DNA from 2 places in the Amycolatopsis sp. NPDC059027 genome. Region 1 is predicted to be linked to the other one. Evidence: riboswitches for the same ligand, from Rfam matches in the RefSeq annotation. Region 1 holds a riboswitch; the other holds the start of a gene.
The links. A riboswitch is a leader RNA that binds a small molecule or an ion and turns the genes downstream of it on or off. The one in region 1 is predicted to bind glycine.

Region 1 (7,470 bases):
CGACGGTCTCCTCAACAGCAGGGCAGAGGCCGAGGCGGCCAGCTGCGCGGGCGGGACCTCCGACCTCCGCGTCCTCGTCACCCCCAGCGCCGCGCAGCCGGTGACCCAGGCCGCGACGAAGTGGAACCAGGCGGCCACCGTCGTGCACGGCCGCTGCATCCACGTGACCGTCGAATCGATGCCGTCGGCACAGGTGCTCGACGCGCTGACCGGCCGCACCAACGTCGACGCGATCGGCGGCCTGCCCGCCGCGTGGCTGCCCGAATCGGGCTACTGGGTCAGCGAGCTGACCACCGCCAAGCCCGAGCTCATCAGCTCGCCCGCGCAGTCCGTCGCCACCGCGCGTTCGGCCGACTACCCGTTCATCTGCCTGGGCGGCAAGGCCGCCGACGACATCCAGCAGCGGGCCGCGCAGACCTTCCGGGAGTACCTCAAGCAGCCCGCGCAGCAGGCCGATTTCGCGGCGGCGGGGATCAAGGCCGCCTGACGTCGCCCAGCGTCGACGTCAGGTCGAAGGTTTCCGGGTCCGGCCCGGTCCGGGTGCCGTTGTCCAGCTCGCCGAGCACGGCCAGGTCGTCCTCGGCCAGTTCGAAGTCGAACACGTCCAGGTTCTCCCGGATCCGCGCCGGGGTGGCCGACTTCGGGATCACCACGGTGCCCAGCTGCAGATGCCACCGCAGCACGATCTGGGCCGGGCTCTTGCCGTACTTCGCGGCGAGCGCGGTGACCGGTTCGTCCCCGAGCAGCCGCCCTTTCGCGAGCGGGCTCCACGCCTCGGTGAGGATGCCCTGCTCGGCGTGGAACTCCCGCAGCGCGACCTGCTGGAGCCACGGGTGCAGTTCGATCTGGTTGACCGAGGGCACGACGCCGGTCTCGTCGATCAGCTCGCGCAGATGCGGGATCTGGAAGTTCGACACGCCGATCGCGCGGACGCGGCCGTCGTCGCGCAGCTTCACCAGTGCCCGCCAGGTGTCGGCGGCCGTGCCGCGTTTCGGCAGCGGCCAGTGGATGAGGTAGAGGTCGAGCCGGTCGAGCCCGAGCGCGGCCATGCTGCGGTCGAACGCGCGCAGCGCGGCGTCGTAGCCGTGGTCGGCGTTCCACAGCTTCGTCGTGACGAACAGTTCCTCGCGCGGGACGCCGCAGCCGGCGATGGCGGTGCCGACCTCGGACTCGTTGCCGTAGGCCGCGGCCGTGTCGATGGCGCGGTAGCCGGCGTCGATGGCGGTGCGGACCACTTTCGTGGCGTCCGAGGCGGGCACCCGCCAGACGCCGAAACCGAGCTGCGGGATGCGGACGTCGTCGGTCAGGGCGAGCAGGGGCGACATGGCCATGAAGGGGCGATCCTCACTGCGTCATCGGCTGCTGCGGGGAGTTCCGCGCCCGATCATCGCACTTCGGCGCCCGCCCGGTCGCGCAGATACGCCGCGGTGGCGGGATTCGCCGGAAAGAACGACTCGATGACGAGCTCCGCGACCGTCACGTCGAGTGGCGTCCCGAACGTGGCGACCGTGCTGAAGAACGCCAGCTCGGTGCCGTGGTGGCGGAATCGCAGCGGGACGAAGATGTCGCCGGGTCCGGGCACTTCCACGTCGGGCACCGGCTGGTCGCACGGATAGCCGCGCAGCTCCTCCAGCAGCGCGGCGAGCACCGGATCGGCGGTCTGGGTGACCTGGCCCCGCAGCCTGCCGAGCAGGTGGGCTCGCCACTCCCCCAGGTTGAGCACGTGCGGTGCCATCCCGTCCGGATGCAGCGTCGCGCGCAGCACGTTGGCAGGCGGCGTCAGCAGCTCGGGCGCCACTTGCTCGGTGAAGATCCCGAGGCTCGCGTTCGCGTCGACGAGGTTCCAGGCGCGGTCGACGACCGCCGCCGGGTAGGGCTCGTGCCCCTTCAGCAGCAGCCGGACCGCCTCGCGGACCGCCGCCATCTCGGGATCACCGAGTCCGCTTTCGCCGTACGCGGGTGCGTACCCGGCCGCCAGCAGCAGCTGGTTGCGCTCGCGCAGCGGGACGTCGAGATGCTCGCCGAGGCGCAGCACCATGTCACGGCTCGGACGGGACCGGCCGGTCTCGACGAAGCTCAGATGCCGGGTCGAGATGTCCGCCGAGATCGCCAGGTCGAGCTGGCTGATGCGGCGGCGGTCCCGCCATTGCCGCAGCAGCTCGCCCACCTTCACGGGAGTAGTCACGAGGCAGACGCTACGGGGCCCGCCGCGGCGTCGCCATTACCTCCCGGGTAATCGACGCGCCGCACCCGCACCGGGCAGGCTTTGCGTCGTCGAGGACGACGAAAGCGTTGTCCGGTAACGAAAAGAGGGATCCCATGTCGGAAGTCCAGCACATCGTCGAGCAGTACATCGCCGTGTGGAACGAGACCGACCCGGCCCGCAGGCGCGCGCTGATCGCGGACGTCTTCACCGAGGACGCCCGCTACACCGACCCGTTGGGCGCGGTCGAAGGGCACGACGGCGTCGACGGTTTCATCGGCGGGGCGCAGGCGCAGTTCGCCGGGCTCGTGTTCAGCCTGCCCGCCGAGGCCGACGCGCACCACGACCTCGCCCGGTTCCAGTGGTATCTCGGCGCTCCCGGGGCCGACGAGCCGATGGTCATCGGCTTCGACGTCGTCGAGCTGGAAGGCGGCCGGATCGCGAAGGTGCACGGCTTCCTGGACAAGCGGCCCGGCTGACGAACTCGCGGTCAGTCGGCGAAGGCGTCCGGGGGCGGGCAGGAGCAGACGAGGTTGCGGTCACCGGTGGCGCCGTCGATGCGGCGCACCGGGGGCCACGCCTTCGTCGCCGAAGGGCCTGCCGGGAAAACCGCGAGTTCGCGCGAGTAGGGGCGGGTCCACTCGCCGGTGACGCAGCGGGCGGTGTGCGGGGCGTTGCGGAGCGGGCTGTCCGCCAGGGGCCACTCCCCCGCCGCCACCCTGTCGATCTCGCCCCGGATCGCGATCATCGCGGCGCAGAACCGGTCGAGTTCGCCGAGGTCCTCGCTCTCGGTGGGCTCGACCATGAGCGTGCCCGCGACCGGGAACGACATCGTCGGCGCGTGCAGGCCGTAGTCGGCCAGCCGTTTCGCGACGTCGTCCACCGTGACGCCGGTGCGTTTCGTGATCCCGCGCAGGTCGAGGATGCACTCGTGGGCGACCAGCCCGTCGTGTCCCGCGTAGAGCACCGGGTAGTGCTCACCGAGGCGGCGGGCGATGTAGTTCGCGTTCGCCACCGCGGTCAGCGTGGCGCGGCGCAGGCCTTCGTCGCCCATCATCCGCACGTAGGCCCACGAGATCGGCAGGATCGACGCGCTGCCCCACGGGGCCGCGCTGATCGGGCCGACACCGGTGGCAGGACCGGCGGCGGGCTGCAGCGGATGGTTCGGCAGGAACGGCGCGAGGTGCTCCCGGACGCCGATCGGGCCGACACCGGGCCCGCCACCGCCGTGCGGGATGCAGAAGGTCTTGTGCAGGTTGAGATGCGAGACGTCGGCGCCGAACCGGCCGAACTGCGCCAGCCCGATGAGCGCGTTGAGGTTCGCCCCGTCGACATACACCTGGCCACCCGCGTCGTGCACCAGACCGCAGACCTCGCCGACGGTGTCCTCGTAGACGCCGTGGGTCGACGGGTAGGTGAGCATGATCGCCGCGAGGTCGCCGGCGTGTTCGTCCGCAGTGGACTTCAGATGCGCGAGGTCGATGTTGCCGCCCTCGTCGCACCGCACCACGACGACGCGCATCCCGGCCATCACCGCACTGGCGGCGTTGGTGCCGTGGGCACTGGCCGGGATCAGGCATACGTCGCGGGCGTCCTCGCCCCGCGAACGGTGGTAGGCACGGATCGCCAGCAGACCGGCGAACTCGCCCTGACTGCCCGCGTTCGGCTGCAGCGAAACCGCGTCATAGCCGGTGATCCCGGCCAGCCAACCCTCCACATCGGACACCACCGAGAGCAGCCCCTCGGCGTCCTCGACGGGGGCGAACGGGTGCAGTCCGGCGAATTCGGGCCAGCTGACGGGTTCCATCTCCGCGGCGGCGTTGAGCTTCATCGTGCAGGAGCCGAGCGGGATCATGCTCCGGTCGAGTGCCAGGTCCTTGTCCGCCAGGGAACGCAGGTACCGCAGCAGCGCCGTTTCCGAGCGATGCGTGTGGAACACCGGATGGGTCAGGTACTCCCCCGTCCGCCGCAGCGGCACGGGCAGCGCGTCGGCGGTGTCCACGTCCAGCGAGTCCACATCGGACACAGTGACGCCAAAAGCCTTCCACACCAACGAAAGCCGCTCGCGCGTCGTGGTCTCGTCGCAGGCGACGCCGACGTGGTCCGCATCGACGAGCCGGAGGTTCACCCCGAGGTCGCGCGCGGCCGCCACGATCGCCGCCGCCTGGCCCGGCACGACCGCGGTCACCGTGTCGAAGAACTCGCCGTGGCGCATCTCGATGCCGCCCTCGGCGAGCCCGGCGGCGAACACCGTGGCCATGCGATGGGCGCGGTACGCGATGGCCCGCAGTCCTTCCGGGCCGTGGTACACCGCGTACATCGCGGCCATCACGGCGAGCAGCACCTGCGCGGTGCAGATGTTGGACGTCGCCTTCTCGCGGCGGATGTGCTGCTCGCGGGTCTGCAAGGCGAGCCGGTACGCCCGCGCGCCGTCGGCGTCGACCGAGACACCGACGAGCCTGCCCGGGACCTGGCGTTCGAGGCCCTCGCGGACGGCGAGGTAGGCGGCGTGCGGTCCGCCGAAGCCCATCGGCACGCCGAACCGTTGTGCCGAACCGATCGCGACGTCCGCGCCGAGTTCGCCGGGCGAGCGCAGGAGGGTCAGCGCGAGCGGGTCCGCTGCCACCACGACGGCGGCGCCGAGTGCCTTCGCCTCGGCGATCACCGGATCCAGCTCGCGCACCGCGCCGGACGCGCCGGGGTAGCTCAGCAGGACGCCGAAGAAGTCGCCGCCGAGGCCGAGCCCGGTGATGCCCTGGGACAGGTCGGTGACGACGAGCTCGATGCCGAGCGGCTCCGCGCGAGTACGCAGCACTTCGATGGTCTGCGGCAGGGTGTCCTCGTCGACGACGAACCGCGCGGACTTCGAGCGGGTGGCGCGACGGACCAGGGTCATCGCCTCGGCCGCGGCGGTCGCCTCGTCGAGCAGGGACGCGTTGGCGATCGGCAGGCCGGTGAGGTCCGCGATCATCGTCTGGAAGTTGAGCAGCGCTTCCAAGCGGCCTTGGGAGATCTCCGGCTGGTACGGCGTGTAAGCCGTGTACCAGGCGGGATTCTCGAAGAGGTTCCGGCGGATCACCGGCGGGGTGATCGTGTCGTGGTAGCCGAGGCCGATCATCTGCACCATCGGCCGGTTGCGCGCGGCGAGCGCCCGCAGTTCCGCCAGTGCCTGTGCTTCCGTGGCGGCGGGCGGCAGGCCCGGGGTCCTGGCCGAAGCCCGCAGGGAACCGGGGACCGCGCGCTCGGCGAGTTCGTCGAGTGAGGCGACGCCGACGACGCCAAGGATCCGGGCGAGTTCCCCGGGCCCGGGGCCGATGTGCCGGTCGGCGAAGGGAATTCCCTGCTCCAGTTCGGCGAGGGACGGACTGGGTTCGGTCACGTGAACCTCCCGGGACGGCGGGGACGGGGCCGGGGACAACGTTGTCCTGGCCCTCCCCGCTCTGTCCGTACCCGTAGGGCGCCTGAGAGTTTCACCCGTGTGTTGAGCCGGGCTTGCACCTTCGGCGGAGCCGCCAGGCTGTGTCCTGGCGACCCACTTTCCAGAGGCGTCTCGTCCGCGCGGTCCAGGGTGCCTGAGAGGTTCCGGGGAGGACTTGCTCCTTCGGCGCCGGGCTCAAGGTTGTTGATGGCCCGGTCTCTCCCGCGCGGATTCGTCGACCGCGGAACAGAGCCTACCCTGACGCCCTCGAGCGCCGGTGATCACCCGGTGCGACGGGCGTTGCGGCGCTGGGTCAGCTCGTCCGGCACCATCGACTCGACCTCGCCGCCGTCGGCACGCTCGGCCGGGAACTCGTGGATCGTGCCGCTGATCTCCTGCATGGCCCCGCTGACCGCGATGCCGAACACACCCTGACCGCCCTGGAGCAGATCGACGATCTCCTCCGGCGACGTGCACTCGTAGACCGTGGTGCCGTCCGAGAACAACGTCACCTTAGCCAGATCACGCACTCCGCGTACCCGCAGGTGATCGACGGCGACGCGGATGTTCTGCAGTGAGACCCCGGTGTCCAGTAAGCGCTTCACGACCTTGAGGACCAGGATGTCCTTGAACGAGTACAGCCGCTGCGATCCCGAACCGTGCGCGGTACGGATGCTCGGCGCGACCAGCTTCGTCCTGGCCCAGTAGTCGAGCTGCCGGTAGGTGATCCCGGCGATCTGACAGGCGGCGGGGCCCCGGTAGCCGACCAGTTCGTCCGGAAGCGAGGCGTCGGGGAACAGTTCACCCTGCTCGCCGCCGGCGACCTGAACAGGCTGCTTCTCAGGACCAGCCTCGACCACGCGTGCCTCCCCTCGCCCGACCTGGCGGCCGGCGAACGACAAGCCGGTCGGACCCAGGAGTGGGACCGGCCGGGATGAATCGCCACGTCCGTGCCCCCGCGTTCGCAGCACAGCGGATCGCGGAGTCGAATCACATCGTGGCGATTTACCGCCTTTGACGGTAAGCGCATGCAAGGTGCCGGTCAACGCGACGCGCGGCTGGCCTCAAGTTCGTGTTGAGCCTTTAGTCCGTTCGCCGTACGAGCCCGGCGAAGAGCGGGCCGGCTGGACAGTTTTACTCAGACGTGTTAATTTTTACTCATGCAAGTAAGCACTGACACGCAGGCGGAGCTCGGCCTCTCCGTGACCGAGGCCGCCCGCCGAGCACAGATCATCGGCGCGACCATCGCGACGATGGCCCAGGTCGGCTATCGGAAGACGACGCTCGCGCGGATCAAGGAACGCGCCGGGCTGAGCAGCACCCGGATCATCTCCTACCACTTCACCAGCAAGGCAGGGCTGATGCAGGCGGTGCTGAGCACGGTGATCGAGACGAAGAGCCGTTTCCTCGCGGAGCGGACCGAAGGCCGGATCGACGCCGCGGACCGGCGGGGGAACCTGCGGGCGCACATCGAGACGTCGGTGGCGTTCCTGCGTGACTACCCGGACTGTGTGCGGGTGCTCGCGGAGATGACCGCGAACGCGGAGGACGAGGACGGCTGGGGCATGGCCGGGCCCGTGCTGAACGACCTGCGGGTGGGGAGTGTGTACCGGCAGTTGAAGCAGGGGCAGCGGGAAGGCGCTTTCGGTGACTTCGCGCCGGACGTGATGGCGATGTCCATCGCCCAGGCCATCGACGGCGTGGCGGCTCAGTTCAAAACCGACCCGTCGCTCGACATCGACCGCTACGGCCGGGAACTGGCCGACCTGTTCGAAAGGGCCACCGCCCCCGGGGGCGCGGGGGGCGCCCCCCGGCCCCCCCACCGCGCCCGGCGGGCGCCAAGCGGATG
Region 2 (23,691 bases), on a different contig from region 1:
CGGGGCCGCGTCCTGACGCGTCGCTTCGAGCCCGTCGAGGACTTCGCCGAGTGCGCGCAGTTCGACGTTCGTCTCGCCCATCGACGGCAGCACCCGCGAGATGTAGCTGGTGAACACCCCGGACGGGCCGATCACCAGCACGCCGGCGCCGCCGAGCTGGCGGCGGTGGCGGTAGAGCAGGTACGCCGCGCGGTGCAGCGCGACCGCGGTCTTGCCGGTGCCGGGGCCGCCGGTGATCTCGGTGACGCCGCGCCACGGCGCGCGGATGACCTCGTCCTGTTCCTTCTGGATGGTCGCGACGATGTCGCGCATCTTCTCGCCACGCGAACGGCCCAGCGCGGCCATGAGCGCGCCTTCGCCGACGATCGGCATGTCTTCGGGGACGGCGTCGGCGATGAGGACGTCGTCGTCGACGTCGAGCACGTTCTGGCCGGAGCAGCGGATCACGCGCCGCCGCACGACGTCCATCGGTTCCTCGGCGGTGGCCTGGTAGAACGCCGCGGCGGCCGGGGCGCGCCAGTCGGTGACAAGGTTGTCGAACTCGGCGTCGCGGATGCCGAGGCGGCCGACGTAGATGTGCTCGCGGTCGAGGTGGTCGAGCCGCCCGAACACCAGGCCCTCGTACTCGGCGTCGAGCGTCTGCAGGGTCTGGTTGGCGTGGTAGACCATCATGTCGCGCTCGAACAGCATCGACGCCTGCTCGAAGATCGCCTCGCGCTGCGCGCCCTGTCCGATCTCGTAGCCCTTTGAGCGCATCGCCTCGGCCTGGGACCGCAATTCCGCGAGGCGGGTGTACACCCTGTCGACGTGGGCCTGCTCGCTGGCGATCTCTGCCCGTCTGATCCGGGGTTCGGACACGCATGCTCCTTGACAACTCGATCGCCTCACGAGGGCGAAGGACGACTCTACGCGTTGACCTCCGGAGGGTCAGCAAGTCCTGCCCAACGCCACATTCGGTGTCCGGGCGACAATGGGAGGGTGACCAGGATCGTGGCCGGGAAGGCGGGCGGCAGGCGGCTGAAGGTGCCGCCGAAGGGGACGCGGCCGACGTCGGAGCGAGTCAGGGAAGCCCTGTTCAACGCGCTTGAGGTGGCGGGCGAGCTCGACGGCGTTCGCGTGCTCGACCTCTACGCGGGCTCGGGCGCGCTCGGGCTCGAAGCGCTTTCCCGCGGCGCGGCGGACGCGTTGTTCGTCGAGGCGGACCGTCGCGCGGTGGACGTGTTGCGCGGCAACGTCGCCGCGCTGGGTCTCGGTGGCACTGTCCGGGCGGGACAGGTCGAGACGGTCGTGTCCGCTCCGGCGCCCGCGGCGTTCGACGTCGTGCTGGCCGATCCGCCGTACGCGGTCGACGCCGCCGGGCTCGGCACCGTGCTGGCTTCCCTGGCCGATGGCGGCTGGGTCGGTGACGGCGCGCTCGTGGTGATCGAGCGGGCAGCCCGGGACGGCGAACCCGCCTGGCCGCCGGGATACACCGCGACGCGGACGAAGCGCTACGGCGACACCGCCTTGTATTGGGCCGAGTTCGCGGCGGTGTGAGGGCGCGGTGTGACGTCCTGTGTGCCGTCCTGTGTGACGCAGTCGTCACAGACGCGCGCGGCGCCGTCCGGCTTGATAGCGTCCGCGCATGCGGCGTGCGGTCTGTCCCGGGTCCTACGACCCGGCCACCAACGGGCACCTCGACATCATCGAGCGAGCTGCCCTGCTGTTCGACGAAGTGGTCGTTGCGGTGGGGGTGAACAAGAACAAGAAGGGTCTGTTCTCCGTCGAGGAGCGCATGGACATCCTGCGCGAGATCACCGCGAAGCTGCCGAACGTGCGGGTCGACTCGTGGCAGGGGCTGCTGGTGGACTACTGCCGCGACAACGACATCGCCGCGGTCGCCAAGGGGCTGCGCTCGGTCAGCGACTTCGACTACGAGCTGCAGATGGCGCAGATGAACCGCGAGCTGACCGGGCTCGAGACGTTGCTGATGGCGAACAACCCGGCGTACGGCTTCGTGTCCAGTTCGCTGGTCAAGGAAGTGGCCGGGCTCGGCGGCGACGTCGAGGCGCTGGTCCCGCCCATAGTCTTCGAGCGGCTGTCCGAGAAATTCGCGAATCGGCCCTGATCGGCGGACGACGTTCGTAGGGAATCTCGGGGCGATCCGCGAGAGTTCACCTTGACATGTTCTGTACGTCACACGATCGGGTTACGGTCCGAAAATGACCAACAACCGATCGCGCATCTTCGCTGTCCTGTTCGCACTGGTGCTCGGGCTGTTCGGCGGGGTCACCGCCGCGGAGGCGGCTTCGGCCCCCGCCTCGTTCGGCGCCCTGCAGAACAAGTGCGGTGACCTCAATGGCTACCAGCACGTCAAGCTGGCCTCGCTGCCCAAGGAGGCCGACGACACCTACAAGCTGATCCAGTCCAACGGCCCGTTCCCGTACCCGGGCAAGGACGGTTCGGTGTTCACCAACAAGGAGAAGGTCCTCCCGGCCTGCGCGTCGAGCTACTACCACGAGTACACGGTGATCACCCCGGACGCCCCGACGCGCGGCACCCGGCGCATCGTGACCGGCAGCAAGCACGAGTACTTCTACACCGGCGACCACTACAAGACGTTCCAGGTCATCGACGTCTGAGCCGCGGGTGCCGGGTGTGTTCTCGGACGCAGGACACGCCCGGTACCGCGTGCTTTCACCGGTTCAGGCGAGCCAGCGGGCAGACTTGAGGTCAGCGAACGGGGATGCTCTGCAGAGGGAGTTGCCGTGTACCGGGTATTCGAGGCGCTCGACGAGCTCGTCACGATCGTCGAGGAGGCACGCGGCGTGCCGATGACCTCCAGTTGTGTCGTGCCCCGTGGCGACGTCCTCGAGCTGCTCGACGACGTGCGGGACGCGCTCCCTGCCGAGGTCGACGACGCGCAGGACGTCCTGGACAAGCGTGACGACCTGCTCCTAGCCGCGCGCAAGGAGGCGTCCGACACCGTCGCCGGTGCCAACGGCGAGGCGGAACGCACCGTGGCGGACGCGTCCGCCGAGGCCGAGCGCATCCTTGCCGACGCCCGCGCCCGCGCCGAGCAGATGATGGCCGACGCGCACGCCGAGTCCGAGCGGATGGTCGCGGCGGGGCAGGCGGAGTTCCAGAACCTGACCGAGCGGTCCCGTGCCGAGTCCGAGCGGATGATCCAGGCCGGCCGCGACGCCTACGACCGCGCGATCGAGGACGGCCGCGCCGAACAGGCCCGGCTCGTCGCGCAGACCGAGGTCGTGCAGGCCGCGCACGCGGAGTCGGCGCGGATCGTGGACGAGGCCCACGCCGAGGCCGACCGGCAGCGCGGCGAATGCGACGCCTACGTCGACGGCAAGCTCGCCGAGTTCTCCGAGCTGCTGGCCACGACGCTGCGGACGGTCGACTCCGGCCGCAACCACCTGCGCACGCCGTCCAACGTCTCCGGCGGTGGCCGCCCGACCCTGTACGACTACCAGGTCTGATTCCCCCGGGGTCACGATGTGCTGAAGGGCGCTTTCAGTGCAACCAGCGCACTGAAAGCGCCCTTCAGCGCGCCCAGCGCACCGAAGGCGCCCTTCAGACCAGGCCCGCCCAGCTCGAAAGGGGTGGCGGGCGCTGCGTACCCTGGTGAGGATGTCCGAGAACAAGACTTCGCACTCCCGGCCCGCGTCGCTCGACGACCGCAGCCCGTGGGTGCTCGACACCCGTGAGCTGGGCCGGCACGCCGGTCTCAGCCGCGCCGTCCGGCGCACCGTGCCGCTGGACACCGAGCTCGGCGTGCCCGAGGTGATCACCATCGCGGCCGGGGCCGAGCTGGAGCTGGATCTGCTGCTCGAGTCGGTCGTCGAGGGCGTGCTGGTCACCGGCACCGCCACGGCGACGGCGAGCGGCGCCTGCTCGCGCTGCCTCGACCCGATCACCGAGGACGTCGAGGTCGAGCTCACCGAGCTCTTCGCCTACCCCGGCTCGTCGACCGAGGAGACCACGGAGGAGGAAGAGATTCCCCGCCTGGTCGACGACCGGATCGACCTGGAGCCGATCGTCCGCGACGCGATCGTGCTGGCCCTGCCGCTGGCCCCGCTGTGCACCGAGGACTGCGCCGGACTCTGCACCGAATGCGGCGTCAAGTGGGCCGATCTCGAGCCCGGACACGGGCATGAGAAGATAGACCCTCGGTGGGCCGCACTGGTCGAGCGTTTCGACGAGAACGCGGGTGAAAAGCCCGTGGACGGCCCCGGACAGCAAGCCTAGTTTCGCTCGCCTGACCGCGGGCAGACCGTCTTAAGGAGATCTACTCGTGGCCGTCCCGAAGCGGAAGATGTCGCGATCCAACACGCGCGCGCGCCGCAGCCAGTGGAAGGCGGCTCCGGTTCAGCTGGTGCCCTGCTCCAACCGCGCCTGCAAGCAGCCGAAGCTCCAGCACGTCGCGTGCCCGTCGTGCGGCCAGCACAACGGCCGCCAGGTCGTCGAGCCCGCCTGATCCGGGTAGCCGGTCATGGGGGGTAAGACACCCAACGGACCCGCGGTCGATCCCACCTCACTGCTCGAGGCGCTCGGGGTCACTCTCGACCCCGAGCTGCTGAGGCTGTCGCTGACCCACCGTTCCTACGCTTACGAGAACGGCGGCCTCCCGCCCAACGAGCGGCTGGAGTTCCTCGGCGACGCGGTGCTCGGCCTCGTGGTCACCGACCACCTCTACACCACTCACCCCGAGCTGCCCGAGGGTCAGCTCGCGAAGCTGCGCGCCAGTGTGGTCAACATGCACGCACTGGCGGGAGTGGCGCGCGGGCTCGGCGAGGGTGGCCTCGGGGCACACCTGCTGCTGGGCAAGGGCGAGGAGCTCACCGGTGGCAGGGACAAGGCGAGCATCCTCGCCGACGGTCTCGAGGCCGTCATCGGTGCTGTCTACCTGCAGCACGGCATCGAGGTCGCCCGGAAGCTGGTGCACCACCTCTTCGACGGCCTGCTCGCCGAGGCGCCGAGGCGGGGCGCCGGGCTGGACTGGAAGACCAGCCTGCAGGAGCTGACCGCGTCGGCCGGTTTCGGCGTGCCCGAGTACCGGGTCGAGGACACCGGTCCGGACCACCGCAAGGAGTTCACCGCCACGGTGCTCGTCGGCGGCCGGGACTACGGGCGTGGCACGGGTTCCACCAAGAAGGAAGCCGAGCAGAAGGCCGCCGAGATGGCGTGGCGGGCGCTCACGGACGAGATCGCGGCCGCGAAGCAGGCCGAAGAGAGCGACGGCGAAGGCTCCTCGTCCTGAGCCTTGCGCCAGAATGGGCGTATGCCTGAACTTCCCGAGGTCGAGGTGGTTCGCGCCGGCCTCGAGGCGCATGTCGAGCGTCGCACGATCAGCAAGGTCGAGGTACTCCACGAGCGGGCGATCCGTCGTCACGCGCTCGGCGCGGAGGATTTCACCGGCCGTCTCGCGGGCGTCCGGATCGACGCGGTGCGCCGCCGCGGCAAGTACCTGTGGCTGGAGCTCGGCTCTGCTGATGCGCCCTCGGCGGGAAAAAGTACCTCGGGCTTGGAAGAAGCCGTCCTCGCGCACCTCGGGATGAGCGGGCAGATGCTCGTCCAGCCCGAGGGCGCGCCGGACGAAAAGCATCTGCGGGTCCGGATCCGTTTCGCCGACGACGGCCCGGAGCTGCGGTTCGTCGATCAACGCACCTTCGGCGGTCTCGCGCTGGACGATCTGGTCGAGGTCGACGGGACGCGGCTGCCCTCGGCGATCGCGCACATCGCGCGGGATCCGATGGATCCGGCGTTCGATCTCGACGTCGCGGTGAAGGCGCTGCGTTCGCGCCGCACCGAGGTCAAACGCGCGCTGCTGGATCAGACGCTGGTGTCCGGCGTCGGCAACATCTACGCCGACGAGGCGCTCTGGCGTTCGAAACTGCACTGGGCGCGGCCGACGGACAAGCTCACCGCGGCCCGGACCAGGGCGCTGCTGACGGCGGCTTCGGACGTCATGGCCGAGGCGCTCGGCGCGGGCGGGACGTCCTTCGATGCCTTGTACGTCAACGTGAACGGCCAGTCCGGCTACTTCGACCGGTCGCTGGACGCCTACGGACAGGAAGGCCTGCCGTGTGGCCGATGCGGCACGGCGATCCGCCGCGAGCCGTTCATGAACCGGTCGTCGTTCTCCTGCCCGCGATGCCAGCCGCGGCCGCGTGGTAACTCGCGTTGATGCGACCAGCGTCTTCATCAACTAGGATGAAAACGCGCACTACAGCGCCGTTGAGGGAGTGATGGTGGCCACCGAACCCGGCAAGTCGACGCTCGCCGACAAGATCGACAAACTGTTCGACGTCGTGCGCAGGCCGGATCGTGAGTCCTACAGCCACGAGGAGGTCGCCAAGGCCTGCCGCGAGGCGACGGGGGAGAGCTTCTCCACCACCTACCTCTGGCAGCTGCGCACCGGCCGCCGCGACAACCCGACCAAACGGCATCTCGAAGCGCTCGCGCAGTTCTTCGGTGTTCCTCCGGCATACTTCTTCGACGACGAGCAGAGCACCAAGATCGCCGAGGAGCTGGCCCTGCTGGGTGCGCTGCGCGACGCCGGCGTCCGCGACGTCGCGCTGCGCGCGGTGACCCTCTCGGCCGACGGGCTGGACACGATCAGCGACATGATCGACGCGATCGCCCGCAGGGAGGCCGGCCGCGGCGGCCAGCACAAGGAGGCCTGAGCCGTGCGGGACCGGCAGCGCAAGCAGCTCTGGCGGCGGTGCCGCAGGCTGGCCGGCACGCTGACCCTGCCCGAACCGTTCGACGCCGAACGGTTCGTGGCCGCGATCGCGGCCCGGCGCGGGCGCCCGATCGAGCTGATGCCGGTGAACGCGCCGTCCGGCGGGCCATGCGGTCTGCTGATGAGCACCGAGCGTGCCGACTACATCCTCTATCCGACCAACACGACCGCCCTGCACCGGCGGCACATCCTGCTGCACGAGGTCGGGCATCTGCTGTGCGGGCACGTCGGTTCCACCGCGCCCGGTGGTGGCGCCGCCGGCGCGGCGATCGACGCCGCCGCCAGCCGGGCGCTCATGCCGAACCTGTCACCGGAACTCGTCCGCCGTGTCCTCGGCAGGACCACGTACACCGCCGTCGAGGAGCAGGAGGCCGAACTGCTGGCCTCGCTCATCGCGCACCGGGTGGCCCGCGGCGAAAGTGCCCCCGCACCGGCGAGGTCCGACGAACGCGACAGCGACCTCGCCGGTGGGATGGCCCGCCTGGACACCCTGTTCGGGAGCAAGCCCCGTCGCGGGTCCTCGTGATCGAAACACTGGCCTACTACTGCTGCGTGCTCGGCTTCGCCGGTTTCAGCTTCAAGCTCGTCGAAGCACGGCGTACCCAGCCCGCGCGGCGGATGTGGTGCCTGTCCGGCTTCGGGATCTGCATCGCGGCGGGAATCCTCGTGCTCACGCCCGCGATGGAGTCGGTGGTGGCGGGGCGGGAGCCGTTCGCCAGCCTGGTGAATCTCGCCTCGGACCTGTTCAAGATCGGCGCGATGGCCTTCGCGGTGGCGTTCGCCCGCTCGATGCGGCTGGGCGTGCACGCCAGGCCTGGCTGGCACGTGCTGCTCACCTGCGTCGTGATCGCCGGGGAAGTGGTGTTGTTCTTCCTCGCGCGGACGCATCGGGCGGGTGAGGACACCGTCGCGGGTCCCGGCAGGCTCTGGTATCTCGTCGCGTACCTGATGCTCTTCATCGTCTACGGCGTCGTCAGCCTCTCGACGTTCATCGTCGTGTTCGGCCGCTTCGCGCGTCTCGCCGAGCCGGGGCCGCTGCGGACCGGGCTGTGGCTCATCGTCGGCGGCGCGGTGTCCGCGCTGGCGTGGACGTTCTGGGGCATCGACGACATCGGCAGGCTGATCGCCACCGGAAAGGTGAACGCCAGCGAGGACGTCTACTCGGCGATCCTCGCCGCGGGCTGTGTCGGCTTCGCGGTCGCCGGCGCGACGCTCAGCGTCTGGGGGCCATCGCTGAGCGCGCCGCTTCGCTGGCTTCGCGCGTATCACGCTTATCGCCGCATCGAACCGTTGTGGGCCGCGCTGCGCGACGCCGCTCCGGGGATCGCCCTCGATTCCGGACGTGGCCTGCCCGGTGGTGTCGAGTTCGCGTTGTACCGGCGAGTCATCGAAATCCGGGACGGACACCTCGCGCTGCGGCCGTACTTCGACCCGGGGATCCCGGCGCTGGCCGAAGCGCGGGCACGTCGCGAGGGCTTGCCAGAACGGTTGATCGCCGCCACGGTCGAGGCGGCCGCGCTTGCCGCCGCGCTGCTCGCGAACGAGGCGGATCGGCGCTACCAAACCGAGGACACCCCCGCAAGGCAGTCGCCGGAGGCCGATGTCGCCGCCGAGGCCGCCTGGCTCGTCCAGGTGACGCATGCTTGGCGACACTCCGGGGTCGTCGAGCAGATCCGCCGCAAGACCTGTGCTGACCTGGGCCTTCCGGTCTGAGAGATACGTTCTCGTGCCGATCGGCGCACTGCTGTGCACACTACTGCGCAATGCGTGGTACCTTCTGACGCGTAAGACTGGAGGGATCGGGTGGAGATCAGTCAGCTACTCAAGGGCGTGCTCGATCTCGCCGTGCTCGCGGTGCTGCGCGAGGACGACGGATACGGCTACGACGTCCTGCGAAGACTCAGAATCGCCGGCCTGGAGGACGTGGGGGACGCGTCGGTGTACGGCACGCTGCGCCGCTTGTACAAGGCGGGGCTGCTGACGTCGTACGTGGTTCCGAGCGAGGAAGGGCCGCACCGCAAGTACTACAGCCTGAACGAACCGGGACGGACCCGGCTCGCCGAGTCCATGAAGGTATGGCAGGGGTTCGCGTCCACAATGGACATTTTGCTGGGACAGGGAGAGGCAGCATGAGTGAGCGGCCGACCGCCGTGCGGGTGTATTTGGCGAGGGTCCGGACGGCGCTCGCTGACCTGCCCGCCGGTGAGATCGAGGAAATCCTGGAGGACGTCCGGCCGCATCTCGCCGAGATGGAGGCCGAGCTGGGCGCCGACGCCAAGGTCGAGGCGCTGATCGAACGGCTCGGCACGCCGGAGAGCTACGCGGCGGAGCTGCGGTCGGCGGGCGGGTATCCACCGCCGTCCGAAGCGGCGACGACCGTGCTGCCGACGCCGGGAGCGAAGGCGCCGAGCCTGTTCGGGCCGCGCTTCGCCTTGTGGGGCTTGGTGTTCTGCGCGGCTGGGCTCGCGATGTTCGCGTTCGCCGCCGCGGTGCGGGTCGATCCGGACGCGCTGCTCGGCCTGGCCTTCCTGGCGCCGGTTTTCGTGCTGAGCGTGTATTTCCTGCTCAAGCGTGGTCTCGCCGCCGTGCTGGCGCTCCCGGAGGTCGTCTGGGCCAAGGAGCGGCTCGTGTCCACTGAGGACAATCGGGACCGCGGAAAGGTGCTGGGCTATCTGCGTTCGCTGCGCCCGGCGTGGTGGCTGGTGTGCGCGGCCGTGCTGGTCGGCTTCGGGTTGTTGCTCATGCTGCGGCACCGGTACGCGGCGCTGCTGCTGCCGTTCCTGCTGGCCGCCGCGATCGCGGCGATCTGGGCGGGTGCGAAGCTGGGCAAGGACCGGCGGCTGCTGTGGGTGGCCGTGCCGATCTCGGCGTTCGTCGTCGGGGGCATGCTCGGCGGGTTCGGTGCCGCGGTCGATCTGGTCGCCGGTCGGACCTCATGGGGCTCGAGCCCGAGTTCGTATCCCACGACCACCACGAGCGACTCGTACGGCAGCAAGCAGTTGCAGTACGGCAACGAGTCGGTCGACAACGTCTACGCGTTCGACGCGCAGGGCAAGCCGCTGACCGAGGTCTACCTCTACGACGAGGAGGGACGGCCGCTCACGATGAGCCGTTTCGCCTGCGAACCGGGGACAGGCAGCAAGATGCGGGTCGGCGCGGACAACAAGTTCCCGCGGCCGTGGCTCGACCAGGGCGTCACCGACAACCGAGGGCGCGTCAACGGCTACAACGGCTACCGCGGTGTCTGCCGGGAACGGACCGACATCCCGTTCAGCGCCGCGATCCCGAAGGGCACGACGCCGAGCCCGAGCCCGGGCGCGCCGACCTCCAGCGCCCCGGCGGCTCCGTCCTCCTCGGCGCCGGCGACACCGCCGTCCAGCTCCGCTCCGCCGACCCGGTAGCGGACGTGCTGGGGAGCGGCGGTCGGGGCCGCTCCCCAGCACGGTGATCCGGCGGGCGCGTCAGTGGCCGAAGGCGCTACGTGCGGCGAGGTCGGCGAGCAGCTCGCGGCCCTTCTCGGCGTTGCGCGGCTGGCTCAGCACGTCGTACCGGCGCGCGACCAGCTGGCTCTGCGAGACGAACCCCCGCTTGTTCGGGCTGGCCGCGTAGCCCAGCGCGCCGAACAGCAGGTTGAACCCGATACCGGCGACGAGGCCGATCCCGATCGGGATGAGCCCGGCGCCGGGGTTCAGCATGCTCAGCACCAGGCCGAGGAACAGGCCGAACAGCGCGCCGGACATCGCCGCGTTGCCGAGCAGCCTGCGCCAGTTCATCCGGCCCGCGATGCGCTCGACGAGCACCGGTTCGACGCCGACGATGGTCACGTCGGTCACCGGGAAGTCGGTGCCCGCGAGGTGGTCGACCGCCCGCTGGGCCTGCTCGTACGACTCGTAGGAACCGATCGGCCAGCCGGTGGGCATCGTGGGCAGCTGCGGACGTGCCTGCTGCGGGTTCACCGAGCTCTGCGTGAATGCTGTGGTCATCGATCTCACCTCTCCTGCCCCGTACAACGTGCGACGCTCCCCAAATGGTCCCACGCGGGCGGGATTCACAGACTCTTCTCAGCCGGACATCACGGACATTCCGGCCGGTATGTCCGAGGGTTGCCGTGGCAGGATTCAAAGGTTCAGATTCATACCTTTGTTCCGGTTGACCCGTGCGCGGCCACCCGGTAGGAAGAACCCGCAAAGGATTCGATTCAAACCTTTGGGGTGGCCGATGGCGCGGAGACAAGGCATGCTCACCCTCGATCAGCTGCGCACGCTGGTCGCCGACGGGACGATCGACACGGTGCTCGTCGCGATGACCGACATGCAGGGCCGGTTGCAGGGCAAGCGCTGCGCCGCGGAGTACTTCCTCGAAGAGGTGGTGCCGCATGCCACCGAAGCGTGCAACTACCTCCTAGCCGTCGACGTCGAGATGAACACCGTCGACGGCTACGACATCTCGTCGTGGGACACCGGCTACGGCGACTTCGTGCTGCGGCCCGACTTCGACACGCTGCGGCTGATCCCCTGGCAGCCGGGCACGGCGCTGGTGCTCGCCGACGTGGAACGGGTGCAGGGCGGGCCGGTCACGGTGTCGCCGCGGCAGATCCTGCGTGCCCAGCTCGACCGGCTCGCCGAGCGCGGGCTCGCCGCGTACGTCGGCACCGAGCTGGAGTTCATCGTCTTCGACGACAGTTACGAAGCCGCGTGGGACAAGCGCTACCAGGGGCTGAAGCCCGCCAATCAGTACAATGTGGACTACTCGATGCTCGGCACCGCGCGGATCGAGCCGCTGCTGCGCCGCATCCGCCGCGAGATGGGCGGCGCCGGCATGTACGTCGAGTCGGCCAAGGGGGAGTGCAACCCCGGCCAGCAGGAGATCGCCTTCCGCTACGCCGACGCGCTGACCACCTGCGACAACCACAGCATCTACAAGACCGGGGCCAAGGAGATCGCCGCGCAGGAGGGCAAGAGCCTCACCTTCATGGCGAAGTACGACGAGCGCGAGGGCAACTCCTGCCATATCCACGTCAGCCTGCGCTCGGCCGAAGGCGGCACGGTGCTCGCCGGTGACCGGCCGGGCGGGTTTTCCCAGCTGATGGAGCACTTCCTCGCCGGTCAGCTCGCCGGGCTACGCGAGCTGACCTACTTCTTCGCGCCGAACGTCAACTCCTACAAGCGGTTCGTGCGCGGCAGCTTCGCGCCGACCGGTATCGCCTGGGGCACGGACAACCGCACGTGCGCGCTGCGTGTGGTCGGCCACGGTGATTCGCTGCGGGTGGAGAACCGCGTGCCCGGCGGCGACGTCAACCCGTACCTCGCCGTCGCCGCGCTCATCGCCGCCGGGCTGCACGGCATCGAGAACGAGTTGCCGCTGGAGGAGGAGTTCACCGGCAACGCCTACGATTCCTCCGTGCTGCCGAGGGTGCCCGCCACGATCGGCGAGGCCATCGGCGAGTTCGCGGCGAGCGAACTCGCCGAGCGGGCGTTCGGTGACGACGTCCACCGGCACTACCTCAACGCGGCGAAGATCGAACGCGAGGCCTTCGAGAAGGCCGTCACCGATTGGGAGCGCATTCGTGGTTTCGAGCGCCTCTGATTCTTCGCCGCCTCCGCGGGAGGAAGTACGTCGGCGGAAGCCGGTCATCGGCCTGACGACCTACATCGAGCCCGCGAAATTCGGCGTCTGGGACACCGAAGCCGCGCTCCTGCACCGGGTCTACGTCGACTGCGTGGCCGCTGCGGGCGGGATTCCCGTGCTCCTGCCACCGGTGACCGACGCCTACGATCGGCTGGTGTCCACTGTGGACGGGATCGTGCTTGTCGGCGGCGCCGACGTCGATCCGGCGCGGTACGGCCAGGAGCCGCACGAGAAGACCTACACCAGGCCCGATCGCGACGCCTTCGAGTTCGGCCTGCTCGGCGCGGCGATCGAGGCCGGGGTTCCGGTGCTCGGCGTCTGCCGCGGCCTCCAGGTGATCAGCGTCGCGCTCGGCGGCACGCTGACCCAGGACATGCCGGAGGCGACCGGGAGCCGCGAGCACCAGCCCGCGCCCGCCACGTTCGGGACCAGCACGATCACCTTGGCCGAGGGGTCCCGCGCGGCGGAGATCCTCGGCGCGGAAACCAAGGCGATGTGCTACCACCACCAGGCCATCGACCGGCTCGGCGACGGGCTGGTCCCGGTCGGCTGGGCCGCCGACGGCACCGTCGAGGCCGCCGAGCTGCCCGGCGGGAACTTCGTCCTCGGGGTGCAATGGCATCCCGAACAGGACACCGACGACCTTCGGCTCTTCGCGGCCCTCGTGGCGGCCGCCGGTAAGGAGAACGAATGACGTTCGATGTCATCAACCCCGCCACCGAAGAGGTGGTGCGGTCGGTCGCGCTGACCAGCGCCGAGGAGACCGACGCGGCGATCGCCCGCGCGCAGGCCGCGTTCCCCGCCTGGCGTGACGTCGCTCCGGGCGACCGTGCCCGGATCCTGCGTCGTTTCGCCGACGCCGTCGAGAACGACATCGAGAACCTCGCGCGGTTGGAGGTCACGAACTCCGGGCACACGATCGGCAACGCGCGCTGGGAGGCAGGCAACGTCCGTGACGTCCTGAACTACTACGCCGCCGCGCCGGAACGCCTGATCGGCCAGCAGATCCCGGTGCCAGGCGGGGTGAACGTCACGTTCCACGAGCCGCTCGGCGTCGTCGGCGTCATCGTGCCGTGGAACTTCCCGATGCCGATCGCGGGCTGGGGTTTCGCGCCCGCCCTCGCGGCCGGGAACACCGTGGTCCTCAAGCCCGCCGAGCTGACGCCGTTGACCGCGATCCGGCTCGCCGAACTGGCGCGCGAGGCGGGTATCCCCGAGGACGTCTTCCAGGTGCTGCCGGGCAAGGGATCCGTTGTGGGACAACGGTTCGTCGAGCATCCGGCAGTACGCAAGGTCGTCTTCACCGGGTCGACCGAGGTCGGCAAGCGGATCATGGCGGGCTGCGCGGCGAGGGTGAAGCGCGTGACGCTGGAGCTGGGCGGGAAGAACGCGAACATCGTCTTCGCCGACGCCGACGTCGAAAAAGCTGCCGCGACGGCGCCGTACGGGGTCTTCGACAACGCGGGTCAGGACTGCTGCGCGCGTTCGCTGATCCTCGTGCAGGCGAGCGTGTACGACCGGTTCATGGAGCTGCTCGAACCCGCCGTGCGTGGCGTGGTCGTCGGCGATCCGGGGTCGGAGAAGACCGAGATGGGACCGCTCATCTCGGCCGCGCATCACGCGAAGGTGGCGTCCTACGTCGGTGCCGGGACGCCGGTGGCCTTCCGGGGGAGCGCGCCGGACGGGCCGGGGTTCTGGTTCGCGCCGACCGTCGTCACCCCGCCGAATCTCCAAGACCCCCTGGCCACGGACGAGATCTTCGGCCCGGTCGTCGCCGTCGTCCCGTTCGCAGAGGAGGCCGACGCGGTCGACATGGCCAACTACACCGAGTACGGACTGTCCGGGTCGATCTGGACCCGCGACGTCGGCCGCGCGTTCCGGGTCTCCCGCGGCGTCGAGTCGGGGAACCTCTCGGTCAACTCGCATTCGTCGGTGCGGTACTGGACCCCGTTCGGCGGGTTCAAGCAGTCCGGTCTCGGCCGTGAGCTCGGGCCGGACGCCGCGACGGCGTTCACCGAGACCAAGAACGTCTTTCTGAGCACGGAGGAATAGGGATGGTGCAGCGTTTCGAGGGCCGCGTCGCGGTGATCACCGGCGGGGCCAGCGGGATCGGTCTGGCGTCCGCGCGGCGCCTGGCGAGCGAAGGCGCGAAGATCGTCATCGCCGACGTCGCGCCGGAGCCGGGCAAGGCCGCGGCGGACGAGGTCGGCGGCGTGTTCGTGCAGACCGACGTCACCGACGCCGAGCAGGTCGAGGCCCTGTTCCAGTCCACAGTGGACCAGTTCGGCTCGGTCGACGTCGCGTTCAACAACGCCGGGATCTCGCCGCCGGACGACGACTCGATCCTCACCACCGGCATCGACGCGTGGCAGAAGGTCCAGCAGGTCAACCTGACCTCGGTGTACCTGTGCTGCAAGGCCGTCCTGCCGCATATGCAGCGGCAGGGGAAGGGCTCGATCATCAACACGGCGTCGTTCGTGGCGGTGCTGGGCGCGGCGACCTCGCAGATCTCCTACACCGCGTCCAAGGGCGGCGTGCTCGCGATGAGCCGCGAACTGGGCGTCCAGTTCGCCCGCGAGAACATCCGGGTCAACGCGCTGTGCCCCGGGCCGGTGAACACCCCGCTGCTCAAGGAGCTGTTCGCGAAGGACCCCGAACGGGCCGCGCGGCGCCTCGTGCACGTCCCGGTCGGCCGGTTCGCCGAGCCGGAGGAGATCGCCGCCGCCGTCGCCTTCCTCGCCAGCGACGACGCCAGCTTCATCACCGCCTCCCAGTTCCTCGTGGACGGCGGCATCTCCGGCGCCTACGTCACCCCGCTGTAACGGCAATCTCGCGTGATCCGACAGCGACCTGGCGTGATCAGACGGAGATCTCGCGTGATCGGACGGGGACCCCGGCCAAACACGCGAGATCTCCGTTCAGTCACGTGAGGTCGCCGTTCAATCACGTGAGATCGCCGGTGTGGTGTGGGCGGGGAGAAGTGGACGGGGGGTGAAGCCGCCGGGTACGGTATGCGCGACAACTACAGATCGGGCCGTCGAGCCGGAGCGGGAGAGTCCTCACGAACGTGGTGGGGCACCGAAGGAGCAAACTCCCCGGAATCTCTCAGGTATCCACTACCGCTTCGTGCGAGGCCACTCTGGAAAGCAGGCGTACCCACGCCTCACCCAAGGTGAAAGCCGTGCTGTGTTCGATCAGGAACGCACGGTGAAACTCTCAGGTGCCATGACAGAGGGGGAGTTCCAGCGCACCGGTCTACCCAGTGCCCGGCCCGAGGAGCTCCCCATCACATCGACACCGTTCGACACCCGGCATATCGGCCCATCGGTGGCCGAACAGGCCAAGATGCTGGCCGAATGCGGTTACGGCAGCCTCGACGCGCTCGTCGCCGCCGCGGTCCCGTCCGCCATCCGCAGTGCTCACGGCCTCGATCTCCCCGCCGCCGCGTCCGAAGAGGACGCCACCGCCGAACTGCGCGCGCTCGCCGCGCGTAACCGTCCGATGACGCAGATGATCGGCCTCGGCTACCACGACACCGTGACCCCGCCGGTGATCCGCCGCAACGTGCTGGAGAACCCGGCCTGGTACACCGCGTACACGCCCTACCAGCCGGAGATCTCGCAGGGCCGTCTCGAAGCCCTGCTCAACTTCCAGACCATGGTCGCCGACCTCACCGGCCTGGCCACCGCGAACGCCTCCCTGCTCGACGAGGCCACCGCCGTCGCCGAGGCGGTCACGCTCATGCGGCGCGCCTCGAAGTCCAAGTCGAACGTCGTCGTCCTCGACGCCGAATGCCTGCCGCAGACCATCGCCGTGGTCCGCACCCGCGCCGAGGCGCTGGGCATCGAGGTCCAGGTCCGCGACCTGCTGACCGGGCTGCCCGAGGAGTTCTTCGGCGTCGTCGTCCAGTATCCCGGCGCGTCCGGAGTGCTGCGCGGTCCCGGCTTCTACCACGCGATCTCCGGTTCGGCGAAGGCCGCGGGCGCGCTGTTCACCGTCGCCGCCGACCTGCTGGCCCTGACCCTCATCACCTCGCCGGGTGAGTTCGGCGCCGACGTCGCGGCCGGCTCGACGCAGCGCTTCGGTGTCCCGCTCGGCTACGGCGGCCCGCACGCCGGGTACATGTCCGTCCGAAGTGGACTGGAGCGTTCGCTGCCCGGCCGTCTCGTCGGGGTCTCCGTCGACACGGACGGCAATCCGGCGTACCGCCTCGCGTTGCAGACCCGCGAGCAGCACATCCGCCGCGAGAAGGCGACGTCCAACATCTGTACCGCGCAGGTGCTGCCCGCCGTGCTCGCCGCGATGTACGCGGTCTACCACGGTCCGGACGGCCTGCAGCGCATCGCCGCCCGGGTGCACGGCCTGGCCGCCGGGTTCGCCGAGGCGTTGCGGCAGGGCGGCGTCGAGGTCGTGCACGAGGGCTTCTTCGACACCGTCGTCGCGCGCGTGCCCGGCAAGGCGGCCGAAATCCACGCCGCGGCGAGGGAAAGCGGCATCAACCTCGGCCACGTCGACGCCGACCACGTCCGCGTCGCCTGCGACGAGGTCACCCGCCCGGACGTCCTCGCGAAGGTGCTGCGTGCGTTCGGCGTCGAAGCCGCGCCGGAGGAGAGCAAGAAGGCGCTGCCGAACGGGCTTGCCCGCGAGAGCGGCTACCTGAGCCACGAGGTCTTCGGCTCGCACCGGTCCGAGACGGCGATGCTGCGGTACCTGCGTCGTCTGTCCGATCAGGACTACGCGCTCGACCGCGGCATGATCCCGCTTGGCTCGTGCACCATGAAGCTCAACGCCACCACCGAGATGGAGCCGATCAGCTGGCGCGAGTTCGCGGGTATCCACCCGTTCGCGCCCGCCGGCGACGCCGAGGGCTACCACGTGCTCGTCGAGCAGCTGTCGGGCTGGCTGGCCGAGGTCACCGGCTACGACAAGGTGTCGCTCCAGCCGAACGCGGGCAGCCAGGGCGAACTCGCCGGGCTACTGGCCATCCGCGCCTACCACCGCGCCAACGGCGACGACGCCCGCGACGTGTGCCTGATCCCGTCGTCCGCGCACGGCACCAACGCCGCCTCGGCGGTGCTCGCCGGGATGCGCGTGGTCGTGGTCAAGTGCACCGCCGAGGGCAACGTCGACCTCGACGACCTCCAGTCCAAAGTGGACGCGCACAAGGACACGCTGGCCGCGATCATGGTCACCTACCCGTCCACGCATGGGGTCTACGAGCACGGCATCGAGCGGCTCGCCAAGATCGTGCACGACGGCGGCGGACAGGTCTATGTGGACGGTGCGAACCTCAACGCTCTGCTGGGGCTGGCCAAGCCGGGCGAGTTCGGCGGCGACGTCTCGCATCTGAACCTGCACAAGACGTTCTGCATCCCGCACGGCGGCGGTGGCCCCGGCGTCGGCCCGGTCGCGGTGCGCGCGCACCTCGCGCCGTACCTGCCCAACCACCCGCTGCTGGACGTCGCGGGGCCGGACACCGGCGTCGGCCCGATCAGCGCCGCGCCCTACGGCTCGGCCTCGATCCTGCCGATCTCGTGGGCCTACGTCCGGATGATGGGCGCGCCCGGCCTCACCGCGGCCACCGAGGTCGCGGTGCTCGCCGCGAACTACGTCGCCTCGCGGCTCGGCCCGCACTACCCGGTTCTCTACACCGGGCAGGACGGCCTCGTCGCCCACGAGTGCATCCTCGATCTTCGCGGTATCACGAAGGAAACCGGCGTCACCGTCGACGACGTCGCGAAGCGCCTGATCGACTACGGTTTCCACGCGCCGACGATGTCGTTCCCGGTGGCAGGCACGCTCATGGTCGAGCCGACCGAGAGCGAGGACCTCACCGAGATCGACCGGTTCTGCGACGCGATGATCGCCATCCGCGAGGAGATCGATGGCGTGGCGCAGGGCCGCTGGACCGCGGAGAACAGTCCGCTGCGCAACGCCCCGCACACCGCCGGCGCGCTGGTCGGCGAGTGGGACAAACCGTACGACCGCGAGCTCGCCGTGTTCCCCGCCGGGGTTTCGCGCAAGACGAAGTACTGGCCGCCGGTGCGCCGGATCGACGGTGCCCACGGCGACCGCAACCTCGTCTGCTCCTGCCCGCCCCTCAACGCTTACGAAGGCTGAACCCGTGTCGAAGGAAACCTCCCTGCACGAAGTCCACAAAGGACTCGGTGCGCTGTTCACCGATTTCGCGGGCTGGTCGATGCCGGTCCGGTACAGCAGCGAACTGGCCGAGCATAAAGCCGTGCGCACCGCGGCCGGGCTGTTCGACCTCTCGCACATGGCGGAGATCGAGGTCACCGGCCCGCAGGCCGCGGCGACGCTGGACTACGCGCTGGTGGGCAACCTGTCCGGGGTCAAGCCGGGCCGCGCCCGCTACACGATGATCTGCGACGCCGACGGCGGCGTGCTCGACGACCTGGTCGTCTACCGGCTCGCCGACGAGAAGTTCCTGGTGGTGGCGAACGCGGGCAACGCGGACGTCGTCGCCGAGGCGCTGGCCGAGCGGGTCGCCGGGTTCGACGCCGTGGTCGACAACCGCTCCGAGAGCGTCGCACTGATCGCCGTCCAGGGCCCGAACGCGGTGGCGATCCTCCGCTCCGTCACCGACGCGGATCTGGACTCGCTGAAGTACTACGCGAGCGTCCCGGCCACGGTGAAGGGGCATGAGGTCCTTCTCGCCCGCACCGGTTACACCGGCGAGGACGGCTTCGAGTTGTTCGTCCCCGCCGCCGAGGCACCGGCGTTGTGGCGCCTGCTGACCGAGGCGGGACAGGAGCACGGGCTGCTCCCGGCCGGCCTCGCCTGCCGCGACACACTGCGGCTCGAAGCGGGAATGCCGTTGTACGGCAACGAACTCACCCGTGCGCTGAACCCGTTCGCGGCCGGGCTGGGCCGGGTCGTGAAGTTCGAGAAGCCCGGCGACTTCGTCGGGAAGGCCGCACTCGAAGAGCTGGCCAAGGCCGACGTCCCGCGCGTGCGCGTCGGCCTCAAGGGCACCGGGCGCCGCGCGCCGCGGCACGGGTACCGAGTGCTGGCGGGCGAGACCGAGATCGGCGAGGTCACCAGTGGTGCGCTGTCGCCGACGCTGGGTTACCCGATCGCCATGGCCTACGTCGACCGGGAACACAGCGAGCCCGGCACCGGGCTTTCCGTCGACATCCGCGGGCGGATCGAGCCCGTCGAGGTCGTCGCCCTCCCGTTCTACAAGCGTTCCTGACCGCCCTGACCAGCCGGGCACATCGAAAGGCTTTCTCATGACCAGCATTCCCCAGGACCTGTCCTACACCAAGGATCACGAGTGGCTGAGCGTCGCCGACGGCGTCGCCACGGTCGGGATCACCGCCTTCGCCGCCGAGTCGCTCGGCGACATCGTCTTCGTCCAGCTCCCGTCGGTCGGCGACAAGGTCACCGCGGGCGAGGTGTTCGGCGAGGTCGAGTCGACCAAGTCGGTCAGCGAGCTGTACTCGCCGGTCAGCGGTGAGGTCGTCGAGGTGAACGAGGCCACTTCGGACACCCCCGAGGTCATCAACGACGACGCGTTCGGCCAGGGTTGGCTGCTGCGGGTACGCACCAGCGGTGACCTGCCGGAGTTGCTCGACGCCGCCGCCTACGCGGTTTTGACCCAGGAGGCCTGACCCATGACCACGTTCGACGCGCCGCTGTCCGAAGTGGACCCGGAGGTCGCCGCCGCGGTCGCCGACGAGCTGACCCGCCAGCAGACCACCCTGGAGATGATCGCCTCGGAGAACTTCGCCCCGCAGGGCGTACTCGAGGCGCAGGGTTCGGTGCTGACCAACAAGTACGCCGAGGGGTACCCCGGCCGCCGCTACTACGGCGGCTGCGAGCACGTCGACGTCGTCGAGCAGCTCGCGATCGAGCGCGCGAAGGCGCTCTTCGGCGCAGAGCACGTCAACGTCCAGCCGCATTCGGGCGCGCAGGCCAACGCGGCCGCGATGTTCGCCGTGTTGAAGCCGGGCGACACCATTCTCGGCCTCGACCTGGCGCATGGCGGCCACCTGACGCACGGGATGAAGATCAACTTCTCCGGCAAGCTCTACAACGTCGTCGCCTACCATGTCGACAAAGAGACCGGCATCGTCGACCTCGCCGAGATCGAACGCCTGGCCGTCCAGCACAAGCCGAAGCTGATCATCGCCGGCTGGTCCGCCTATCCGCGTCAGCTCGACTTCGCCGAGTTCCGGCGCATCGCCGACGCGGTGGACGCCAAGCTCATGGTCGACATGGCCCACTTCGCCGGCCTGGTCGCGGCCGGGCTGCACCCCTCGCCGGTGCCGCACGCCGACATCGTCACCACGACCACGCACAAGACCCTCGGCGGCCCGCGCGGCGGCTTGATCCTGTGCCGTCAGGAGCTGGCGAAGAAGATCAACTCGGCGGTGTTCCCCGGTCAGCAGGGCGGGCCGCTGGAGCACGTCATCGCCGCCAAGGCCGTCGCGCTGAAGATCGCCGCGAGCGAGGAGTTCCGCGAGCGTCAGCAGCGTGTGCTGGAAGGCGCGAAGATCCTCGCCGACCGGCTGTCGCGTTCGGACACCGCGGAGGCGGGTGTCCGGGTGCTCACCGGCGGTACCGACGTGCACCTCGTGCTCGTCGACCTCGTCCAGTCCGCTTTGGACGGTCAGCAGGCCGAGGACCGGCTGCACTCGGTCGGGATCACGGTCAACCGCAACGCGGTCCCGTTCGACCCACGCCCGCCGATGGTGACCTCGGGGCTGCGCATCGGCACCCCGGCGCTGGCCACCCGCGGCTTCGGCGCCGAGGACTTCACCGAGGTCGCCGACATCATCGCCGAGGCACTCAAACCGGACTTCGACGACGACGTGCGGCAGACGCTGCGTGCCCGTGTCGAGCTGCTCGCCAAGAAGCACCCCCTCTACGCCGACCTCGCGCGATGACCGCGGCGCCGGAGGGTCGGAAGCTGTTGCGGCTCGAGGTCCGCAATAGCCAGACGCCGATCGAGAAGAAGCCTTCGTGGATCAAGACGCGGGCGAAGATGGGGCCGGAGTTCACCGAACTCAAGGGTCTTGTCCGTCGTGAGGGTTTGCACACGGTCTGTGAAGAGGCCGGGTGTCCCAACATCTACGAGTGCTGGGAAGACCGTGAGGCCACGTTCCTGATCGGTGGCGATCAGTGCACCCGGCGTTGCGATTTCTGCCAGATCGACACCGGTAAGCCCGCCGCGCTGGATCGCACCGAGCCGCGGAAGGTGGCTGAGAGCGTTCAGGCGATGGGGCTGCGGTATTCGACGGTGACCGGGGTCGCTCGCGATGATCTGGCGGATGGTGGCGCCTGGCTCTATGCCGAGACGGTGCGCCAGATTCACGCGCTCAACCCCGGTACTGGTGTCGAGTTGTTGATCCCGGATTTCAACGCCGATCCCGCGCAGTTGGCGGAGGTGTTCGGGTCGCGGCCGGAGGTGTTGGCGCACAACGTGGAGACGGTGCCGCGGATTTTCAAGCGGATCCGGCCTGGGTTCCGGTACGCGCGGTCGCTTGAGGTGATCACGAAGGCGCGTGAGGCGGGGTTGGTGACGAAGTCGAACCTGATCCTCGGGATGGGCGAGACCCCGGACGAGGTCGCCCCGGCGATGCGGGATCTGGTGGACGCGGGTTGTGAGATTCTGACGATCACGCAGTATCTGCGGCCGTCGCCGCGGCATCATCCGGTGGACCGTTGGGTGAAGCCGGAGGAGTTCGTGGAGCACTCGAAGGCGGCCGAGGCGATGGGCTTCGCCGGGGTCATGGCGGGGCCGCTCGTGCGGTCCTCCTACCGCGCCGGACGCCTCTACGCGCAGACGAAGAGTTACCGTGGAGAAGAGCTGCCGGACAACCTGAGGCACCTCGCCGACAAGGGGCCGGCCGCACAAGAGGCCAGCTCGCTTCTGGCTGTATCCAATGGGCCCTCAGCGGTAAAAATTACTTCGGGCCGGAACTAAGGGAAGGGGCGGATCAATGGCGATCAGCGTCTTCGACCTGTTTTCGATCGGCATCGGGCCGTCGAGCTCCCACACGGTCGGTCCGATGCGGGCCGCGCGGACCTTTGTGGACGGTCTCGTCGACGAGAACCTGCTGAGCCGCACCACGCGTGTCCAAAGTGAACTGTTCGGTTCGCTGGGCGCGACCGGGTTCGGGCACGGCAGCGACAAGGCCGTGCTGCTCGGGCTGTCCGGTGAGCGGCCGGAGGAGGTCGACACCGACACCGTGCCGGGCAAGATCGCGGAGATCCGCGAGTCCGGCAGCCTGAAGCTGGGCGGCGAGCACGAGATCGTGTTCACCGAGGACACCGACCTCACCATGCATCGCCGCAAATCCCTGCCCGCGCATCCGAACGGCATGATCTTCCGCGCGTTCGACGGCGACGGCGTCCTGCTGCGCGAGCGGACGTACTACTCGGTCGGCGGCGGGTTCGTGCGGGACGAGTCGTACGAGACGGACACGGTCGTGGTCGAGGACTCGACCCCGGTGCCGTACCCGTTCCGCACCGGCGCCGACCTGCTCGCGCACTGCGCGTCGACCGGCCTGCCGATCAGCGAGATCATGTTCCGCAACGAACTCGCCTGGCGTACCAGGGAAGAGATCCGTGAGGGGCTGCTCGGGATCTGGGCGGTCATGGCCGAATGTGTCCACAATGGATGTGCGCACGAGGGCGTCCTGCCGGGCGGGCTCAAGGTGCCGCGGCGGGCGAAGGCGTTGCACGACAAGCTGCTCGCCGAGGACGGCGTCGAGGACCCGCTGTACGCGATGGACTGGGTCAGCCTGTACGCGCTCGCGGTGAACGAGGAGAACGCCGCGGGCGGCCGGGTCGTCACCGCGCCCACCAACGGCGCGGCCGGGATCATCCCCGCCGTGCTGCACTACTACCAGCGGTTCATCCGCGGCGCTTCGGACGACGGGATCGTGACGTTCCTGCTCACCGCGGGCGCGATCGGGTCGATCCTCAAGCAGACCGGGTCGATCTCCGGGGCCGAGGTCGGCTGCCAGGGCGAGGTCGGCTCGGCGTCCGCGATGGCCGCCGCCGGGCTCACCGAGGTGCTCGGCGGCAGCCCGGCACAGGTGGAGAACGCCGCCGAGATCGGCGTCGAACACCACCTGGGGCTGACCTGCGACCCGGTCGGCGGACTCGTGCAGATCCCGTGCATCGAGCGCAACGCCGTCGGCGCGTCGAAGGCCATCCACGCCGCGCGGATGGCGATGCGCGGCGACGGCAGTCATGTCGTGACGCTGGACAAGGCGATCAAGACGATGCGGGAGACCGGCGCCGACATGAGCATCAAGTACAAGGAGACGGCGCGCGGCGGCCTCGCGGTC

Region 2: another riboswitch for glycine. It lies ahead of gcvP (aminomethyl-transferring glycine dehydrogenase); the one in region 1 lies ahead of gcvP (aminomethyl-transferring glycine dehydrogenase).

What each region holds. Positions count from the first base shown of each region.
Region 1 is NZ_JBHYIK010000046.1:8,605-16,074, reverse strand. Features, by position in the region: gene ACFWY9_RS28540 (hypothetical protein) at 1-487, shown strand, start outside; gene ACFWY9_RS28535 (aldo/keto reductase) at 474-1,331, opposite strand; gene ACFWY9_RS28530 (helix-turn-helix domain-containing protein) at 1,385-2,185, opposite strand; gene ACFWY9_RS28525 (nuclear transport factor 2 family protein) at 2,320-2,682, shown strand; gene gcvP (aminomethyl-transferring glycine dehydrogenase) at 2,694-5,582, opposite strand; glycine riboswitch at 5,753-5,856, opposite strand; gene ACFWY9_RS28515 (MerR family transcriptional regulator) at 5,903-6,481, opposite strand; partial or broken gene ACFWY9_RS28510 (TetR/AcrR family transcriptional regulator) at 6,782-7,411, shown strand.
Region 2 is NZ_JBHYIK010000039.1:4,716-28,406, reverse strand. Features, by position in the region: gene ACFWY9_RS25855 (HelD family protein) at 1-858, opposite strand, end outside; gene rsmD (16S rRNA (guanine(966)-N(2))-methyltransferase RsmD) at 979-1,536, shown strand; gene coaD (pantetheine-phosphate adenylyltransferase) at 1,625-2,107, shown strand; partial or broken gene ACFWY9_RS25840 (ribonuclease domain-containing protein) at 2,202-2,618, shown strand; gene ACFWY9_RS25835 (DivIVA domain-containing protein) at 2,748-3,473, shown strand; gene ACFWY9_RS25830 (YceD family protein) at 3,625-4,242, shown strand; gene rpmF (50S ribosomal protein L32) at 4,289-4,471, shown strand; gene rnc (ribonuclease III) at 4,487-5,254, shown strand; gene mutM (bifunctional DNA-formamidopyrimidine glycosylase/DNA-(apurinic or apyrimidinic site) lyase) at 5,276-6,181, shown strand; gene ACFWY9_RS25810 (helix-turn-helix domain-containing protein) at 6,243-6,680, shown strand; gene ACFWY9_RS25805 (hypothetical protein) at 6,684-7,265, shown strand; gene ACFWY9_RS25800 (MAB_1171c family putative transporter) at 7,262-8,452, shown strand; gene ACFWY9_RS25795 (PadR family transcriptional regulator) at 8,543-8,872, shown strand; gene ACFWY9_RS25790 (DUF1700 domain-containing protein) at 8,869-10,140, shown strand; gene ACFWY9_RS25785 (general stress protein) at 10,201-10,722, opposite strand; gene ACFWY9_RS25780 (glutamine synthetase family protein) at 10,976-12,325, shown strand; gene ACFWY9_RS25775 (gamma-glutamyl-gamma-aminobutyrate hydrolase family protein) at 12,306-13,061, shown strand; gene ACFWY9_RS25770 (aldehyde dehydrogenase family protein) at 13,058-14,419, shown strand; gene ACFWY9_RS25765 (3-oxoacyl-ACP reductase) at 14,422-15,189, shown strand; glycine riboswitch at 15,406-15,499, shown strand; gene gcvP (aminomethyl-transferring glycine dehydrogenase) at 15,653-18,487, shown strand; gene gcvT (glycine cleavage system aminomethyltransferase GcvT) at 18,492-19,583, shown strand; gene gcvH (glycine cleavage system protein GcvH) at 19,621-20,001, shown strand; gene glyA (serine hydroxymethyltransferase) at 20,005-21,279, shown strand; gene lipA (lipoyl synthase) at 21,276-22,319, shown strand; gene ACFWY9_RS25735 (L-serine ammonia-lyase) at 22,336-23,691, shown strand, end outside.